Regions from separate parts of the Paenibacillus sp. JNUCC31 genome, predicted to be linked through region 2. Evidence: a T-box and tRNA genes for the amino acid it is inferred to sense, from the RefSeq annotation. Region 2 holds a T-box; the other holds one or more tRNA genes.
What was found. A T-box is a leader RNA that pairs with one kind of tRNA and senses whether it is charged. The one in region 2 lies ahead of trpS (tryptophan--tRNA ligase), so its partner is inferred to be a tRNA-Trp.
Positions count from the first base shown of each region.

Region 1: it encodes a tRNA-Trp, which carries the amino acid that the T-box ahead of trpS (tryptophan--tRNA ligase) is inferred to sense. The anticodon was not compared.

Region 1 is NZ_CP062165.1:2,193,133-2,201,797, reverse strand. It holds rRNA gene JNUCC31_RS09555 (23S ribosomal RNA) at 1-2,493, shown strand, start outside; tRNA gene JNUCC31_RS09550 (tRNA-Asn) at 2,560-2,635, shown strand; tRNA gene JNUCC31_RS09545 (tRNA-Ser) at 2,639-2,730, shown strand; tRNA gene JNUCC31_RS09540 (tRNA-Glu) at 2,737-2,808, shown strand; tRNA gene JNUCC31_RS09535 (tRNA-Val) at 2,876-2,951, shown strand; tRNA gene JNUCC31_RS09530 (tRNA-Met) at 2,972-3,045, shown strand; tRNA gene JNUCC31_RS09525 (tRNA-Asp) at 3,073-3,150, shown strand; tRNA gene JNUCC31_RS09520 (tRNA-Phe) at 3,243-3,318, shown strand; tRNA gene JNUCC31_RS09515 (tRNA-Thr) at 3,339-3,414, shown strand; tRNA gene JNUCC31_RS09510 (tRNA-Tyr) at 3,424-3,509, shown strand; tRNA gene JNUCC31_RS09505 (tRNA-Trp) at 3,517-3,590, shown strand; tRNA gene JNUCC31_RS09500 (tRNA-His) at 3,619-3,691, shown strand; tRNA gene JNUCC31_RS09495 (tRNA-Gln) at 3,705-3,779, shown strand; tRNA gene JNUCC31_RS09490 (tRNA-Gly) at 3,784-3,858, shown strand; tRNA gene JNUCC31_RS09485 (tRNA-Cys) at 3,865-3,938, shown strand; tRNA gene JNUCC31_RS09480 (tRNA-Leu) at 3,947-4,025, shown strand; gene JNUCC31_RS09475 (class I SAM-dependent methyltransferase) at 4,274-5,200, shown strand; gene JNUCC31_RS09470 (helix-turn-helix domain-containing protein) at 5,364-7,721, opposite strand; gene JNUCC31_RS09465 (LiaF transmembrane domain-containing protein) at 8,239-8,547, shown strand; gene JNUCC31_RS09460 (PspA/IM30 family protein) at 8,582-8,665, shown strand, end outside.
Region 2 is NZ_CP062165.1:4,220,039-4,228,703, forward strand. It holds gene JNUCC31_RS18405 (rhamnogalacturonan acetylesterase) at 1-199, shown strand, start outside; gene JNUCC31_RS18410 (sensory rhodopsin transducer) at 326-742, shown strand; gene JNUCC31_RS18415 (Ger(x)C family spore germination protein) at 805-1,947, opposite strand; gene JNUCC31_RS18420 (spore germination protein) at 1,956-3,425, opposite strand; gene JNUCC31_RS18425 (GerAB/ArcD/ProY family transporter) at 3,406-4,512, opposite strand; gene trpS (tryptophan--tRNA ligase) at 4,595-5,590, opposite strand; T-box leader at 5,746-6,068, opposite strand; gene JNUCC31_RS18435 (DMT family transporter) at 6,096-7,031, opposite strand; gene JNUCC31_RS18440 (aminotransferase-like domain-containing protein) at 7,205-8,599, shown strand.

The DNA.
Region 1 (8,665 bases), 2.0 Mb from region 2:
CCTGAAACCGTGTGCTTACAAAAAGTCAGAGCCCGTTTTAGGGGTGATGGCGTGCCTTTTGTAGAATGAACCGGCGAGTTACGTTCCCGTGCAAGGTTAAGGTGAAGAGCCGGAGCCGCAGCGAAAGCGAGTCTGAATAGGGCGATGTAGTACGTGGACGTAGACCCGAAACCGGGTGATCTACCCCTGTCCAGGGTGAAGGTGCGGTAACACGCACTGGAGGCCCGAACCCACGCACGTTGAAAAGTGCGGGGATGAGGTGGGGGTAGCGGAGAAATTCCAATCGAACTCGGAGATAGCTGGTTCTCCCCGAAATAGCTTTAGGGCTAGCCTCGGAAAACAGAGTCGTGGAGGTAGAGCACTGATTGGGTGCGGGGCCCGCAAGGGTTACCAAGCTCAGTCAAACTCCGAATGCCATAGACTTACTTCCGGGAGTCAGACAGTGAGTGCTAAGATCCATTGTCAAAAGGGAAACAGCCCAGACCATCAGCTAAGGTCCCCAAGTGTGTGTTAAGTGGGAAAGGATGTGGAGTTGCACAGACAACCAGGATGTTGGCTTAGAAGCAGCCACCATTGAAAGAGTGCGTAATAGCTCACTGGTCGAGTGACTCTGCGCCGAAAATGTAACGGGGCTAAACACACCACCGAAGCTATGGCTTGGATCGACTTCACTGCTTCTTTGAGGCGGTGTTTACCACAAGGACATTTTTGTCTGACAAGAGATGATATCTTGGATGACCAAATGCTTCCCAGGGGATAAACACAGGACTTCGAAGCTGGAGTGAAGTCGATCCAGGGGTAGGGGAGCGTTGTATAAGGGTTGAAGGTGTACCGTAAGGAGCGCTGGACATTATACAAGTGAGAATGCCGGTATGAGTAACGAAAAGATCAGTGAGAATCTGATCCGCCGAAAGCCTAAGGGTTCCTGAGGAAGGCTCGTCCGCTCAGGGTAAGTCGGGACCTAAGGCGAGGCCGAAAGGCGTAGTCGAAGGACAACAGGTCGAAATTCCTGTACCACCGTAAGCCGTTATGAGCAATGGGGGGACGCAGCAGGGTAGTGACGCGGACTGATGGATGTCCGTCTAAGCAGTGAGGCTGATGTGTAGGCAAATCCGCACATCGTTAAGGCTGGACTGTGATGGGGAGCGAAAATTATAGTAGCGAAGGTCATGATCTCACACTGCCAAGAAAAGCCTCTAGCCAGGTGATGGTGCCCGTACCGCAAACCGACACAGGTAGGCGAGAAGAGAATTCTAAGGCGCGCGGAAGAACTCTCGTTAAGGAACTCGGCAAAATGACCCCGTAACTTCGGGAGAAGGGGTGCCCCGGTAGTGTGAATAGCACGAGGGGCCGCAGTGAAAAGGCCCAAGCGACTGTTTAGCAAAAACACAGGTCTGTGCGAAGCCGTAAGGCGAAGTATACGGGCTGACGCCTGCCCGGTGCTGGAAGGTTAAGGGGAGCGGTTAGGAGCAATCCGAAGCTGTGAACCGAAGCCCCAGTAAACGGCGGCCGTAACTATAACGGTCCTAAGGTAGCGAAATTCCTTGTCAGGTAAATTCTGACCCGCACGAATGGCGTAACGACTTGGGCGCTGTCTCAACGAGAGATCCGGTGAAATTTTAATACCTGTGAAGATGCAGGTTACCCGCGACAAGACGGAAAGACCCCATGGAGCTTTACTGCAGCTTGATATTGAATTTGGGTACGATCTGTACAGGATAGGTGGGAGCCTTTGAAACGTGAGCGCCAGCTTGCGTGGAGGCACCGTTGGGATACCACCCTGATCGTATCTAGGTTCTAACCTGGTACCGTAATCCGGTGCGGGGACAGTGTCAGGTGGGCAGTTTGACTGGGGCGGTCGCCTCCTAAAGAGTAACGGAGGCGCCCAAAGGTTCCCTCAGAATGGTTGGAAATCATTCGAAGAGTGCAAAGGCATAAGGGAGCTTGACTGCGAGACCTACAAGTCGAGCAGGGACGAAAGTCGGGCTTAGTGATCCGGTGGTACCGCATGGAAGGGCCATCGCTCAACGGATAAAAGCTACCCTGGGGATAACAGGCTTATCTCCCCCAAGAGTCCACATCGACGGGGAGGTTTGGCACCTCGATGTCGGCTCATCGCATCCTGGGGCTGAAGTAGGTCCCAAGGGTTGGGCTGTTCGCCCATTAAAGCGGTACGCGAGCTGGGTTCAGAACGTCGTGAGACAGTTCGGTCCCTATCTGTCGTGGGCGTAGGAAATTTGAGAGGAGCTGTCCTTAGTACGAGAGGACCGGGATGGACGTACCGCTGGTGTACCAGTTGTTCCGCCAGGAGCACCGCTGGGTAGCTATGTACGGAAGGGATAAGCGCTGAAAGCATCTAAGCGTGAAGCCCCCCTCAAGATGAGATTTCCCAGTATGTAAGACCCCTTGAAGACGACGAGGTAGATAGGCTGGGGGTGGAAGTGCAGCAATGCATGGAGCTGACCAGTACTAATCGGTCGAGGGCTTATCCAAATTGCAGGTTGTAATCGCAGGTTTCGTTTCGGATCTAGTTTTCAGAGAATAATCTCTGAAGCATATTCCCTGATAGCTCAGTTGGTAGAGCACTCGACTGTTAATCGAGTTGTCACAGGTTCGAGCCCTGTTCGGGGAGCCATATGGAGAGGTGTCCGAGTTGGCCGAAGGAGCACGATTGGAAATCGTGTAGGCGCCACAAGCGTCTCGAGGGTTCGAATCCCTCTCTCTCCGCCATAGTAAGGCCCGTTGGTCAAGGGGTTAAGACACCTCCCTTTCACGGAGGTAACAGGGGTTCGAATCCCCTACGGGTCATATTTAACTTCAAAAAAGAAGTTGATTTTCACAGCAGTTTTATGATAAGATCATAAATGTGTTGTTCGGAGGCTTAGCTCAGCTGGGAGAGCATCTGCCTTACAAGCAGAGGGTCGGGGGTTCGATCCCCTCAGCCTCCACCATATAGCTTTTTAAATAACGACGCGGGGTGGAGCAGCCCGGTAGCTCGTCGGGCTCATAACCCGAAGGCCGCAGGTTCAAATCCTGCCCCCGCAATTATACTTTCTTTCAAGAAAGTGATCTGGAACCGTGGTGTAGTTGGCCTAACATGCCTGCCTGTCACGCAGGAGATCGCGGGTTCGAATCCCGTCGGTTCCGCCATTTTTGCTCTACATGAGGAAGCTGTTCACTAGATCTGATATATGGCCGACGCCCTAGATAAAGTGTAACGTTTCAGGATTAAACTTTATTATGGCTCGGTAGCTCAGTCGGTAGAGCAGAGGACTGAAAATCCTCGTGTCGGCGGTTCGATTCCGTCCCGAGCCACCATTATAACTACAACTTCATACGCCGGTGTAGCTCAACTGGTAGAGCAACTGACTTGTAATCAGTAGGTTGGGGGTTCAAGTCCTCTCGCCGGCACCATGTAATCCTGGAGGATTAGCGAAGTGGCCAAACGCATCAGACTGTAAATCTGCTCCCGTACGGGTTCGGTGGTTCGAATCCATCATCCTCCACCAGTTTTATAGGGGCATAGTTTAAAGGTAGAACAACGGTCTCCAAAACCGTTGGTGTGGGTTCAATTCCTGCTGCCCCTGCCAATTAATTTTTAGAACATACCGTATTATGGCGATCGTGGCGAAGTGGTTAACGCACCGGTTTGTGGATCCGGCATTCGGGGGTTCAATTCCCCTCGATCGCCCCTTTGTTTTTTTTGGGGATTAGCCAAGCGGTAAGGCAACGGACTTTGACTCCGTCATGCATAGGTTCAAATCCTATATCCCCAGCCATTATGCGGACGTGGCTCAGCGGTAGAGCATCGCCTTGCCAAGGCGAGGGTCGCGGGTTCGATTCCCGTCGTCCGCTCCAAAATATGGCGCCATAGCCAAGTGGTAAGGCACAGCTCTGCAAAAGCTTTATCCCCAGTTCGAATCTGGGTGGCGCCTCCAGTATATATGCCGGCGTGGCGGAATGGCAGACGCGCTCGACTCAAAATCGAGTGGGAAACCGTGGAGGTTCGAGTCCTCTCGCCGGTATATCTAATAGACCTACAGATTGCTTCTGCAATTTGTAGGTCTATTTTTTTGGTTATTTCGTTTCCGTTTGTGTTACAAAGGTGCATTTTCTTATATATTGACGTATAGTCTGATTAGGTATATTGTAGATAAGTAAAGTCTTTGTTTAGATTTATTAAAGATATTAGAGCTCCCTGAAGTTCTTTGTTTTGAGTTTATTAAACGTTATTGTTTAATTCTATGCTTATTAAAGAAAAGGAGTGAAGCACGTGTCTGAGGAAAAAGAAGTATCCAAGTATGCTGAAATTTTATTCGATCTGGCTGCATGGGAGGAAGCGTGGAAGAATCAGTCGACAGAATCACAATACAAACAGAAGAGTTCCTCACCGGACAAAGAAGAAGCATTTGAACGATGGGCCAGGGAATATCATCAACAGTCGTTTACTGAACAGGGAAAGCAAAGATCTGAACGCATTATAGGATGGATTGAAAATCAGGGAGTAGATCTTAATGATTTATCGATATTGGACATTGGAGCAGCCTCAGGTATCTTTACCATCCCCTTTGCAAACAGAGGAGCAACGGTTACAGCTGTAGAACCATCGAAACTGCTCAATTCATTAATGAAAGAGACGATTCCACCGTCCTTACAATCCAGTATAGATATTGTGTCAGAACGGTTCGAGGATATATCGATTCAGGAAAAGAACTGGGAAAAGAAATATGACTTCGCATTTGCATCCATGTGCCCGGCGATGTCGAATTGGGAAACGATTGAACAGGCGATCAGCACTGCCCGAAAATATGTTTATATTAGCACGATGGCCGGAGCGAGAGAGCACTCACTAATAGATGATCTTAAAGAGGTACTGGGTGTCTACCCAGCATATAACGCGGGAGATATGGGATATATACAACAGCTGCTATACCTGAAAGATTATTCTTATACCACCTTAATCACCAAAGAAACAAGTTATATTGAGATGTCTGTTGAGGAAGTTGTTGATAAGCTACAGGAATGGCTTAGCACGCACGAACTGCCAACGGGTGAAGGTTCTCTTGCCCTGGCTGAGGAATATGTAAGAGACACTTACAAGGAGGGTGTGGTTACATTCTCACGCGGAGGGAAGTTCGGTAAAATTCTGATTCAATTGGAGCAACCGAATATGAAAGTTGTACGTACCCAAGAGCAGTAAATCATATGCTGTAATAAACATTATAGATGAAGTGAAAAGGGAGCAATTATACTGCTCCCTTTTTGATGGTTATATATAGAACAACGTTCTTTCGCTAAGCAACATTAACTTCTTCTATAAATAGACCACGTTTACTTCATCCCCAAAAGTCCTGTTTACTTCTTCAAGGACACAGATCAGCTTTTTGCTTACGCTCTCTGTATTGTCCAGGCGTAATCCCTTCCCATTTTCGGAAAGAACGAATAAAGTTCTGGGGGTTATTATAACAAAGGCGTGCGGCGATATCCTTAACCGTTAGGTCGCTTTCATCCAGCCACTTTTTAGCCATACTGAAGCGGTACTTCGTCAGATACTCACTGAATGCACAGCCTGTCTCTTTACGGAATACACTACTTAGATAGTTTGCATTGTAGTGAAGTCTTGATGCGCACTCCTCCAACGTCAGATCTTTATCGTACTCTTGTTGAACCATGGCTATCATTTTCTCGGATATATGTTGATATTGGGCATACTGTCTTTCCTTTAATATGAGAATGATCGGGTTGATAATATGGTCGTTAAACCATTGTTCTACCTCGGCAGCGTACTGTAGAGCATGAAGTTCATTGAAAATTGATCCATGGCCTTGGGAGATCTGTCCCAGTCGTATACCAGATTCCTGCATTATCTGCAAAATATGTGTCAGCAATCGGTTAAGCGCTACCTGATATTCTTCTGGTGTACATTCTACGCCAAACAGTACTTGAAGCAACTGGTGGAGAAGAGAGGCGGAGTATGCTTCATCTGCGCTTTGGATAGCCTGTATGAGCTTATATTCCAGTGATTCGGGATAATGCAGTGACCAAGTGGGTGTACGATGATCAATTGCTTCAAATTGAAAGATAATGCCTGTGCCCAGTTTCATGCGATGCTTGAGCGCTTCAAGGGCCTCTGTATAGGCCTGCGGTATTTGCAATAGGGAGGTATGGGGCTGACTAAATCCAATGCTTACTTGAAGGTTAAGGATCTCCCTGATCTGATGTTGTAGTTGTTCTGTTAACGTATACAGTTGCTTTGAAAAACGAACATGATCTTGTTCAGAGGTACCGAGGATCGTGACGACGGCGTGTTCATATACAACAGGGAGCAGCTGTTGTTCAGCAAGTATGCTCTCCTCCAGTATATTTTGAATGGCGAATAGCAGAAGATCCCGATCCTTGGCATTATATTTGGTGTGATTCAAGAGATCTGCCTGCACTGTCACAACGGCTATTTGTTGCCATTCTTTAAGATGTGATTCATATCCATATTCCCCCAGTGAATCATGAATAGTGGCTGGTGCATTTTTGCCCAGAAGCAGGTTGATTAGAAAATGAGTATGAATCTGCAACTTATATTGATTTAATTTGTTTTCAAGCTGAGATTGGGATGCCGACAGTTGTGAAACGCCAGCTCTGATTTGCTCGAATTCATCCATATGAAATATAGAAATGGTTTTATAATGACCTTTGGACCATCGTTTGTCACCAAGTTGTATAAGAAGTTGACGAATTGGGATGTGCATTCGCCTCGATCCGATCCATGATAGCAACAGTGAAAGAAGTAGCATAGCAACGCTGATATACATGGTGTGTAACCCGATCTGAACATACTCATGGGTAAGGATGTTTGTAGGCGAAATGAGAATATAGGTCCATCCTTTTAGAGAAGAGTGCGTATAGGACAACGAGTAATCAGTGTCTGCAATACGTACCTCACGTTGACCTGAAGAGGCAGCTAACGCACGCATAGATAACAATTCACTAAAGTTGTCCCTCGAATCGTTGTCCCATATTCCTGCTGTGGCCAGAGGCTGTCCAATATAACTGGGATCGGGATGAACCATAATACGTTGTTCACGATTCAGAATGATAAGTCCAGCGGCAGAACTGTCCAGAGAATCCTCTTCCAGTGGTTTTTGCAGTGAACATGCAGGAATTCCAGCAATTAGAGCCGCATCGGAAGAAGCATCTACATTGGGTATCGATCTGGCAAGTGCAATATGATAGATGCATCCTGAGTTCATTATGCGCTCCTCGTTGTTAAAAATGGAGGAGGGGGTGAGCTGCCAGCCGGAAGTGAGCGTGTTCGATAACAAGTCCTTCATGGGAAGAGTTAAGGGAAAATCAGTATTAAGGTATAGGCCAGCATGATCGATAAGCCAATCCTGGGTCTGATTAACGAGTGTAATATCCATTAGAGGCTCCCATGACCTCATATTCTTGAATTCGGTCTGTAACTTTTCAGCAAACAAAGGCCCGATGCCTTGGGCCGATGATGATGAAGAAGTTAGCGAATGGAGCGTGTCCGGTGATCGAACGGCCTGATCGAGCATATAGCTTACGGTTGCAAGTTTATGCTCCACATTGGTTTGCATTTGGATTAACAGTTGTTTATTGGCTTGAGCACGATGCAGCTCCGATTGTTTTGAAGAATAGATAAAAGCTGCGATTCCCGTTAACAGAATGGGAAGGGTACTTAACAAGATTCCGAAGACTATCATTTTATGTAAATAGCTGAATGATCGCACAGGTTCACTCCTGACATTTGAAGTAGTCACACTTCCTATTTTAGTAAACGCTTACATATAGAACAATCTAAATTTTGTTTATTTGGATAAAAAAGTAATAAATGTCCAGTTGAAAATTAAGGTGAAGAACATGCCCGATTGTATTTCAATTCTTTTTGGCTTTTATGGATGGTGTACTGGGAAACGTCAGTCGGGGGGATAACGTAGATAAGAGGTATGGACGTCATATCATACGGGGTGAACTGGGCTTGAGGAAGGGGGAAAAGACACAGCTAAGGCCTTTATTTCCGTGCAGTGGTCAACGGTCTGATCCAGGGATAGTCAAAGGTCCAACCTGATCCCCGACCTGAGTCTAGGATGAAAAACCGTCCACGGTCTGTTTTGAAAAGTCGCAGTTTCCCCTAGAATAAGGACATAAGGTTAAACAAGAAACAAACGAACAAACAATCAAACCAAAATTAACGAACCGAAAGGGTGGTGAACAACAATTATGAGATGGAATAAAGGAAATGGCTGGGCGGTTGTACTGATTGCGCTGGGTGCACTTCTCCTCTTCGGAAAGTTAACTCCGCTACTGGGACACTTAATGGGTTATCTGATTCCGGTCCTGATGATTGCACTTGGATACTACGGAGTTAAACGAGGAAATGTACTGCTTGGATGGATTGTTCTTTTCATCGGTATCCTCTCCCTGCTTGGCAAACTGGCCTGGTTGATCGGACCGATCATCGCAATCGGGTTAATCATCTTCGGATTCTCCATGTTAAGTAATAATCGAAGTCGTCGTGGCCGTTACTAAGCTTTCACGATCATGAAAAGGAGGACAGATTAAAATGAGTGTATTTCGTCGAATGCGGGATATTACCGTAGCTACTTTAAATGAACATTTGGAGCAAAGTCAGGACCCAGTCAAACTG
Region 2 (8,665 bases):
TCTTCTGTTCGAGCAGGCGGGAGTTGAAGGCAGCAAGGAAGATTTTATGTGGGTGCTGCCGGGTGAGTTTGTGAACTTCCCAGCAGGCGTGGAGGATAACACGCATTTTCAGGAGCGCGGTGCCCACCGCCTCGCTGCCCAGGTGGCGGAAGCCATCCGCGAGCTGCGATTGCAGCCGCTGCAAATGTATTTGAGGTAAGCCTTTAAAAAGCTGTGGCGAGCGTTGCAGCGAAGGAGGGAATCGGAGCAGGGGGAGCGAAGCGCCCGCACCGCGAGCCTCCCGCGTGTTTAACCTAATTATTGCATTAGCAAAGGAGGACATTCATTGACAAAGGATCAGACGAATGCTTCAGCACATAAAACACCTTCCACAGGGACAGGCCACACCTACTGGGTGATTCCCGATGGGTACATTCCGCCAGACAGCATGGGCAGACTGGAGAGTCACGAGAGCATCTGTGTTTTAAATACAGGTACAGCGGATGCACAACTGCAAATAACGATATACTTCGAAGACAGGGAACCGCTCGAAGACATCGTAAGTGAGGTGCCTGCACGGAGAACAAAGCATATCCGGACAGCGTCGCTGAGATCTGGTGAGCAACTTATCCCGGTAGGAGTACCCTATGCAATTACGGTCTCCAGCAATGTTCCTGTTATCATTCAATACAGTCGTTTGGATACAACCCAGCCCGAACTGGCACTGATGAGTGTCATGGCGTTTCCACTAGACAACCAATAGGAGAAAGCAAAGACGACCAGTAACCTTGTATTCCATTACAAGCGGCTGGTCGTCTTTGTGCATTACTCATTGTATTTATACGTGCTGGCATTGAGGATGTCCACTTTGACCTCCACCTTCCCAAGCTTGAACCGCTCAATAGGATTAGCCCTTTTGGACACCTGTCTCCATAAGGCGAGATCATGACGATAGAGGTGTTCTACAAGACCGTACGAATCAATCTTGCGTGATTTAGTTTTCTCAAACGTATCGCGGATTTCGGACTCGATTTGTTTTTCGGCATCTCTTTCCATGGAATGAAGAGACCAGGGGGGCCCATGCTCCTCAACAATGGAACTTTTTACAGAAGTTTGCAGGTCGAATATAACACCATCTCTTTCTTTCCTTGCCTTTATCGTAGTTTTCGGGTTATTAAGTCTCAGGGTCAGCTCCGGAGTCTTTGCTCCATTTTTGTAAATGTACAACGGGTACTGATAAACGTGATCATAATTAACGAATCGTGTACCGTCTGCTTCCTTACCTGCCACTTTGCCCTGATTCTTGCCGTTTGAAATCACATAAAATCCATCCATTTTAACAAGTGGGGGGGCTTTCTTCCCGTTGAACCAGGTCTGGTTTTTGTTCGAAATGGACGGCAAAAGAATAACTGACGCTGGCTCCCGAAATCCGTCAAGAAGCTGATGAAGCCGAATGGGTTCGAAGGTGGATTGTTGCTTATACAGCTTGATCGGTTCAAACAGTTCGATGGTCTGAGGAGATTGGTTCAGCAATGCAGAGGAAGAGAGCACTTCAGGAATGTTATGGTCCGTACCGTAAATCCAAGGTGTATATCTCATCTGGCCTGAATGAAGCAGTGTATTAAAAATATCCTCCAGGCGCCCGTCCAGGGCGTTTTTCGATAAAACGATCGCTTTTACATGGGTCCATAATGTTTGCTGTTGTGATGTTTGATATAGGTCATTAATAGCCATGCTCAGCGTCGTGCCCTCGCCGCGTCCCACCCAGATATCACTTGCTTCCCGGGAAGTCGGACCCTCCTGCTTGGCAATACTGGAGAAATCAATCAATTGGGCATAAGCAATGTAGTGGTTATCCGCATAATCTATCCCTATTCCCGTGATAAAGTTAATGCTCTGAACCTCTTTGGAATCCCAACACCCGGTCAGCAGGATGAAGCAGCTCATAAGCAAGCACCCCTTAGTCATCCATCTTGTCACGGGCGTTTCCTCCGGCGGGTGGAATCCTGTGTATGGAGTGCTGCTGGACGCTTGGTCCGTTTCATGGAAGGGTGCATGGATATGGTTTGGGTGAAATCGCCAGGAATATAGGGAGATACGGGTGACAGATATGATACGCCATAACACTCCAAGGAGACGAGGTGCACCAGTAGAGCAAATAACCCAATCATGAAACCGAAAAGTCCTAGGATGGAGGAGATCGCAAGCATCCCGATGCGGACATGGGCAGTAACCCCGCTTAGCACGGTATTTACCAGAATATAGCTCGAGATGACTGAGATGGCTACCGTTACAATGATGGTGGGAGAAGTAATCCCTGCGCGAATAGCGGCATCCCCGATAATAAGACCGCCAACCACGCTGACAGTCTGTCCCAGTGCCCGAGGGAGTCGCCGACCAGCTTCATTGAACAGCTCGAACATAAAAATCATCAGAAATGCTTCCAGCGTGACCGGCAAGGGCAGACCCAGCCTCGTGCCGGCAATCGTCGCCAGAAAAGGCAGCGGAATCTGCTCCACATTGAAACTGGTCAAACCGATATAGAATCCGGGAAAGAAACAAGCGATCAGCAACCCGGCAATGCGCAAAATCCGTTCAAAAGTTACAATGAAAAACGGCGTACTCTCGTCTTCCGGTGATTTCAACTGATTGAACAGGGTAGTTGGAGCAATGACTGCGACTGGTGAACCTTCAATTAAAACGGCAAAACGCCCATTTAATAGGGAATCGACAACATAATCAGGACGCTCTGTATTATCCGTGAGCGGGAAAATGCTGCGAATGCCTCCCATCACGGCCCGTTCCATAATGGAGGTACCAAGAATGCCATCGATTTCAATCTTGTCGAGATTTTGGCGTGCTTCTTTCAGAATATCCGGATTAATGATGTCTTTTACATACAACAGACCAATGGAGGTCTGTGTTCGACCGCCTTTAACGTATTTTTCATAACACATCGAAGAGGTTTTCATGCGTTTACGAATGAGTGCGATATTTACGCTCAACTCTTCGGTGAATCCATCGCGAGGCCCTTTTACGGATGATTCGATGGCTGATTCCTCAGGGTTTCTGCCTGGTATGCTCGCGATATCGAGACTCCAGGACTGATCACCATTTCCGAAAATGAGAAGTAATTGTCCACTGAAAATCAGAAGGTTTACATTCTCTGCATCGGCGAGATCTTCTATTGGATTCAATGTTAATCCCAATTCTTGGGGATGTGCTTCTTCTATAAGTAGAGAATGCTGCTCCAGCCGGGGGATAATAAATTGGTTGAGTTGTTTGCCATCGATCAAGCCGTCGCAATAGAGCATAATCACCGACATATCAGTTTCATCTTTGGCAGGAAAGGTATGAATAACAACATCTGCGCAGGGGTTGAACTGATCCTTCAAAGAGGCAAGCAATGTTTCATGGGACGTGGTGTCAATCGGATGGTGCTCCATGATGTTTCCTCCTCTGATGGCGTGAACTGATGAATGCAATTGTCGTTGCAATAACCGCTAGTCCACTAAGATACATGAGATTGAACGGGAATATGTAGCCGACAAGCAGCTTCTCGAACGTCATGTCATCCAGACGGTACATCATGGTGAAAATAAAGAAGACAGCTAACGCGACACAGCTGATGAGCCTTCTGGTGGCGCTCTTAATATTCCAAATTTCTACCATAATATACATGGCAAGACTAATTCGGGTGAAAGATCCAGCAAGCCACTGATAGATCGAAAAGAAATCTGTCTGGGCGATGTATTTACCCAAGGAGGCAATTCGCCATTCCTCAAAAGCGGGATATCGCATTTTGGCAGCCTCAAAAGGGTCAAATTCCACGATAGCCCCAATGAGGGGGCCAAGTGTCAGCCCAAGAATAATCAACGCGAGCATCAGATACTGCCACACGCGTATCCTTTTGGAGAGGTGGGGCTGTATGTACCAGATGAAAAGCAGCTCAAACATGCCTGAAAGACTGTAGACCATGCCTTGAAGCACGGGGTGCCAGCCATGTTCAAGCACAGGTAGCAGACGGCTGTAATCCTTGTATTGTGTATTTACAATGGCGACATAGAATCCAAGCAGGACAACCAGAGGCAGGATCAGCCCTGCTGTAAATGCCAGAGAACGTATTCCTTTATAAGCAGCGTATGCACAGAGAGACATGATGGCAATGCTTGTAACCAATACCGGTGTCTCTGTCAGATAGTTGGTTTTGGCCCAGGTGGTCGTATCGTGCAGGGTGAGATAGATCACGGACAGAAAAAAGAGACTGTTTCCCATCCGAAACAGCAGGCCAAGGGGTTTGCCCAGATGGGAAGTCAGCCATTCATGGAGAGTTTGATGCTGGAGAAAACGGGAGACATAGGCAAGCATCAGGGTGAATAAAAGATACGGGCCTGCAGACAACAGAACGGATATCCACGCATCTCTTTTGGCCGAGGACAGAAGGGCAGGGATAATCAGGACATGGCTGATCAGGCCGACGGATAACATAATTAACATCATGGCTTGCAAAAAAGAAGGCTGTGTTCGTTTCATGCTGAGGGGACCTCTTTTCCCAATAGACTGTTCTCAGCAGTGTTAACGTGATTGGAGCGCTTCATACAAGACAGCCTGAATACTAAAGGTTAAAATAACGAATACCCATGGCTTCTCGCACCTCAAGCATTGTTTCCCGCGCGACTTTCCGAGCTTGACGGGTGCCCTCGATAAGAATCTCTTTCACCTCATCTTCCCGTTGCTCATAGTCTTGTCGCCGTGCACGGAACGGGGCAAGCAACTCATTAATTGCATTGCCAGCCAGCTGCTTGCAGTCTCTGCATCCAATCGTCCCCTGGCTGCAATTGGCATGGATTTCTTCTGCATTTTCATTGCGAAATAACTGATGATAAGCGAATACCGGGCAGATATTCGGGTTTCCCGGATCGGATCGATGAATACGCGCCGGATCTGTCTTGGCCTTGGTCAGCTTGGCATGTACATCATCAGGACGGGCATTCAAGGAGATCGCATTGCCCATACTTTTGCTCATTTTCCCGATGCCATCAAGTCCACCCAGACGCTCTCCGGTCAGAATGCGTGGCTCAGGCAGCACCGGAGCATATAACTCATTAAACCGACGTACCAGTTTCCTCGCTGTTTCGATATGAGGAATCTGATCTTCGCCTGCCGGAACAAGGGTTGCTTTGCAGAATGCAATATCCGCTGCCTGGCTGACAGGATAACCGAGAAATCCGTAATATAGATCCGTATAACCCCGGTCACGTGCTTCATTTTTAATCGTGGGATTATGACGAAGATTGTTAACAGTGATAAACATGGAGAAAATGACAGTCAGCTCGGCAATTTCCGGAATCATGGACTGGATGAACAGAGTAGCTTTATTGGGATCGATACCTACGGCAAGGTAATCGAGTGTCACTTGATGCACGCTGTCTGCAATCAGTTCGGGCTGGTCGTAATGGGTAGTTAACGCTTGGATGTCTGCCAGCAAAATGTACGTTTTATATTCGTTCTGCAATTGCACCCGGCTGCGCAGGCTGCCCACGTAATGGCCGAGATGAAGCTGTCCGGTTGTCCGGTCTCCGGTTAAAATAATGTCTTTGTTCATGTTCATGGTTTAGTCTCCTTTGAATTTGTGATGTTCCGATTATAGGTTGCTGACGCCACCAGCCGTCTTCCACGACCATCACCTCCTTTCAGCCTGCCACAGTTTTGGGCTCCAATAAAAAAAGCTTCGTCCTTCATCCTGTTTCCCAGACGGGAACAGAATAGAAGGACGAAGCTTATGCCTCGCGGTGCCACCTTAATTGGCCGCTGGTTGCACGGCCCACTTGAAAGATACGGAATAACAATATATGCGGAAAGCCCGGTTGTGGGAAGTCCACATATACCTTATCGATATCCTGTTCATGGATAACGGCTGAACATGCCGCCTTGCCTACTGACGATCCACGCTCCTGACTACAGGTGCAGACCGGGTTCAACTCGGAACTCCGAAGCCCATTTCCACATGACTGATGCACCTGCTCACACCATCCGCCGGCTCTCTGAACCATCCTGTCCTGTGTACTTCTCTTCATCATTGTCAATAACGTCCGTTTACAATTTTTCACATTGTATCACGCTTTGGCTTGGTTGACCAGTCTGCGCTTTCTTCCACTCATATTGGTGCCAAGTACACCAGCGATGATGAGCAAGGCACCCACAAAGTGGTAGCCGTGTACTGGCTCAAGCAATATCCACGCCCCGCCGGCAATGGATATCAGTGTGGACAAGTTGCTGAACACACTCATCTTGGAAGCTTCCAAATGAGTTAGCGCATAACTTGCCAGCAGCGTGGAGATCATCGTGGAAAGGATGGCGAGATAGGCTAGTGCTCCCAGATACGATGCATCTCCGAGTGGTTTCACATAGTCCACCAGGGTTCCGCTCGACGCATGACGAATCAGGGATGCCGCGTTAAAGACGATAAATCCAACCATCAGGGTCACCCAGGTCAATTCCATTGGTTTATATTTTTGAGCCAAGGGCCGTGCCAGCACACCATAACCTGCAAAACAAACAGTGGAGAGCAGCAGTAAAGCAATCCCTTTAAAGTTGCCTGTGGACATTCCGCTGCCTTTCATTACGAAAATAAAGACTACACCCGCCACAGACAGCAGCAGGAACAATTTTTGCAGGGTGGACGTACGCTCCTTGAGAAAGATGGAGGCGAGAACAAGGGTGAATACAGGGGCAGTGGCCTGGATAATACCTGCTTCCGAAGAATTGGACGAGACGAGTCCGAATGCCTGAAAAGCAAAGAATAAAACAGGAGAGAGCAGCCCCAAAGGAATGATACGCCACAGGTCACGCAGGGTTAGCTTAATCCTGATCCATCCGAAAATGACAGGGATGCTGACTGCGAGTAACGACAAAGCAAAACGATGGGCCAGTACATCGATAGGATGTGCAACACTAACCGTCATTTTGACAAATAAAAAAGATAAACCAATAATGGCTGCATATAAAACAGCTGCTACATATGCATATGTTCGAGTTCGGGTACTGTTCATGAGGTTTCCTCCAAATATTACGGTTTTTCTTTTCAACTACTACTGTTGCATATGTTGCTGTATGGTCTGGCCTTATTCAATATACTGCCAGACCAATAGTGGTACAATAGACAAAAACATTTACTGTGCCGGTACAATTAAGAGTATGGATGTCAGAGGAAGGGTAGATTTCAATGAGAAAGTATGAAATGATCGCCGAATCACTAAAGCGCTGGATTCAGGAGCAATTGCAGCAGCAGAACAGTGGACAATGGCAGGACAAAGGTATCAAGCTCCCGGCTGTGCGTGTTTTGGCCGAGCAATATCAATGCAGTGTGAGTACAGCCATCCGTGCATATGAGTGGCTGGAAGAGCGACATCTGGTCTACGCAGTGCCTCAGTCCGGGTATTATGCGGTACAGAATGGAGCCGATGTCGATGATCGGGAGTTGCAGGGACCGTTGAATTTTGCCTCGGCAGCACCTGATCCACGGGTATTTCCCTATTCCGATTTTCGTCATTGTGTGGATCAGGCGATGGAGAAGAAACAGGCGGAGCTGTTTTTGTACGGAACGGAGAGGGGCTTGCCTTCATTGATTGAATTGCTGCAGAAGCAATTCGCCGATTATCAGGTCTTTGCCCGGCAAGAACAGTTTTTTATTACGTCAGGGGTGCAGCAAGCGCTGGCTGTATTGGCCTTAATGCCTTTTCCGAATGGTAAAAAGCAGGTGATGCTGGAACTTCCGGGTTATCATAATATGCCCTCGCTTTTGAAGGGACTGAATGTACCGATTGCTGGCGTCAGACGCTCTCTGGACGGCCTGGATTGGGAAGCGCTTGAACGACAGTTCCGTGAAGGAGATATCAAATTTTTCTATGTCATGCCGCGTTTTCATAACCCGATTGGCACTTCCCTGACGGCAGCAGAGAAGAAGAGATTAATTCGGCTGGCTCAGCGTTACGATGTCTATCTGGTAGAGGATGATTATCTGGCTGATCTGGAAGAGAACACGAAGCAGGACCCGTTATGGTCCTATGATACAGAGGGGCGGGTCATTTATCTGAAAAGTTACTCCAAAATCCTGTTTCCCGGCTTGCGGATTGGCGTAGCTGTTCTGCCTGCAAGTCTTATGGCATCGTTTAGTACATACAAAAAAATGCTCGACATTGACACCGCTGTTTTGTCCCAGGCTGCACTTGAGGTTTACATTCGTAACGGGATGTTTGCTCATCACGGCAAAGTCATCCGCAGCCGTTATGCTGCCCGAATGAACAAGTTATATCAAGAGTTTAACGCCTTTTCGGACTTTGCTCCATTTGCGAATGCGCCGCGTACAGGAGGGGAGCATACAGTTCTGCCACTCGCTAAGGATATGCCGCTGAGGGTCTTGCTGTCCCGTTTGGATCAACGGGGAGTCATTGCCGATACAACAGAACGATACTATCCAGAAGGTACACAAGAGATTCATCAGGAGAAAATGCTGCGGTTGAACATATCCAATGTACCCAAGCAGCGGATCAAGGAAGGGTTGCGAATTATCCGTGAGGAAATAGCGAAGCTGCAAAAGGCGTCCACACAAGCGGAATAATCGCTAGTGTGGACGCCTGATTTCATGAGATCATTTTCAATGATAACTTTATTATGGTGCAGTGCA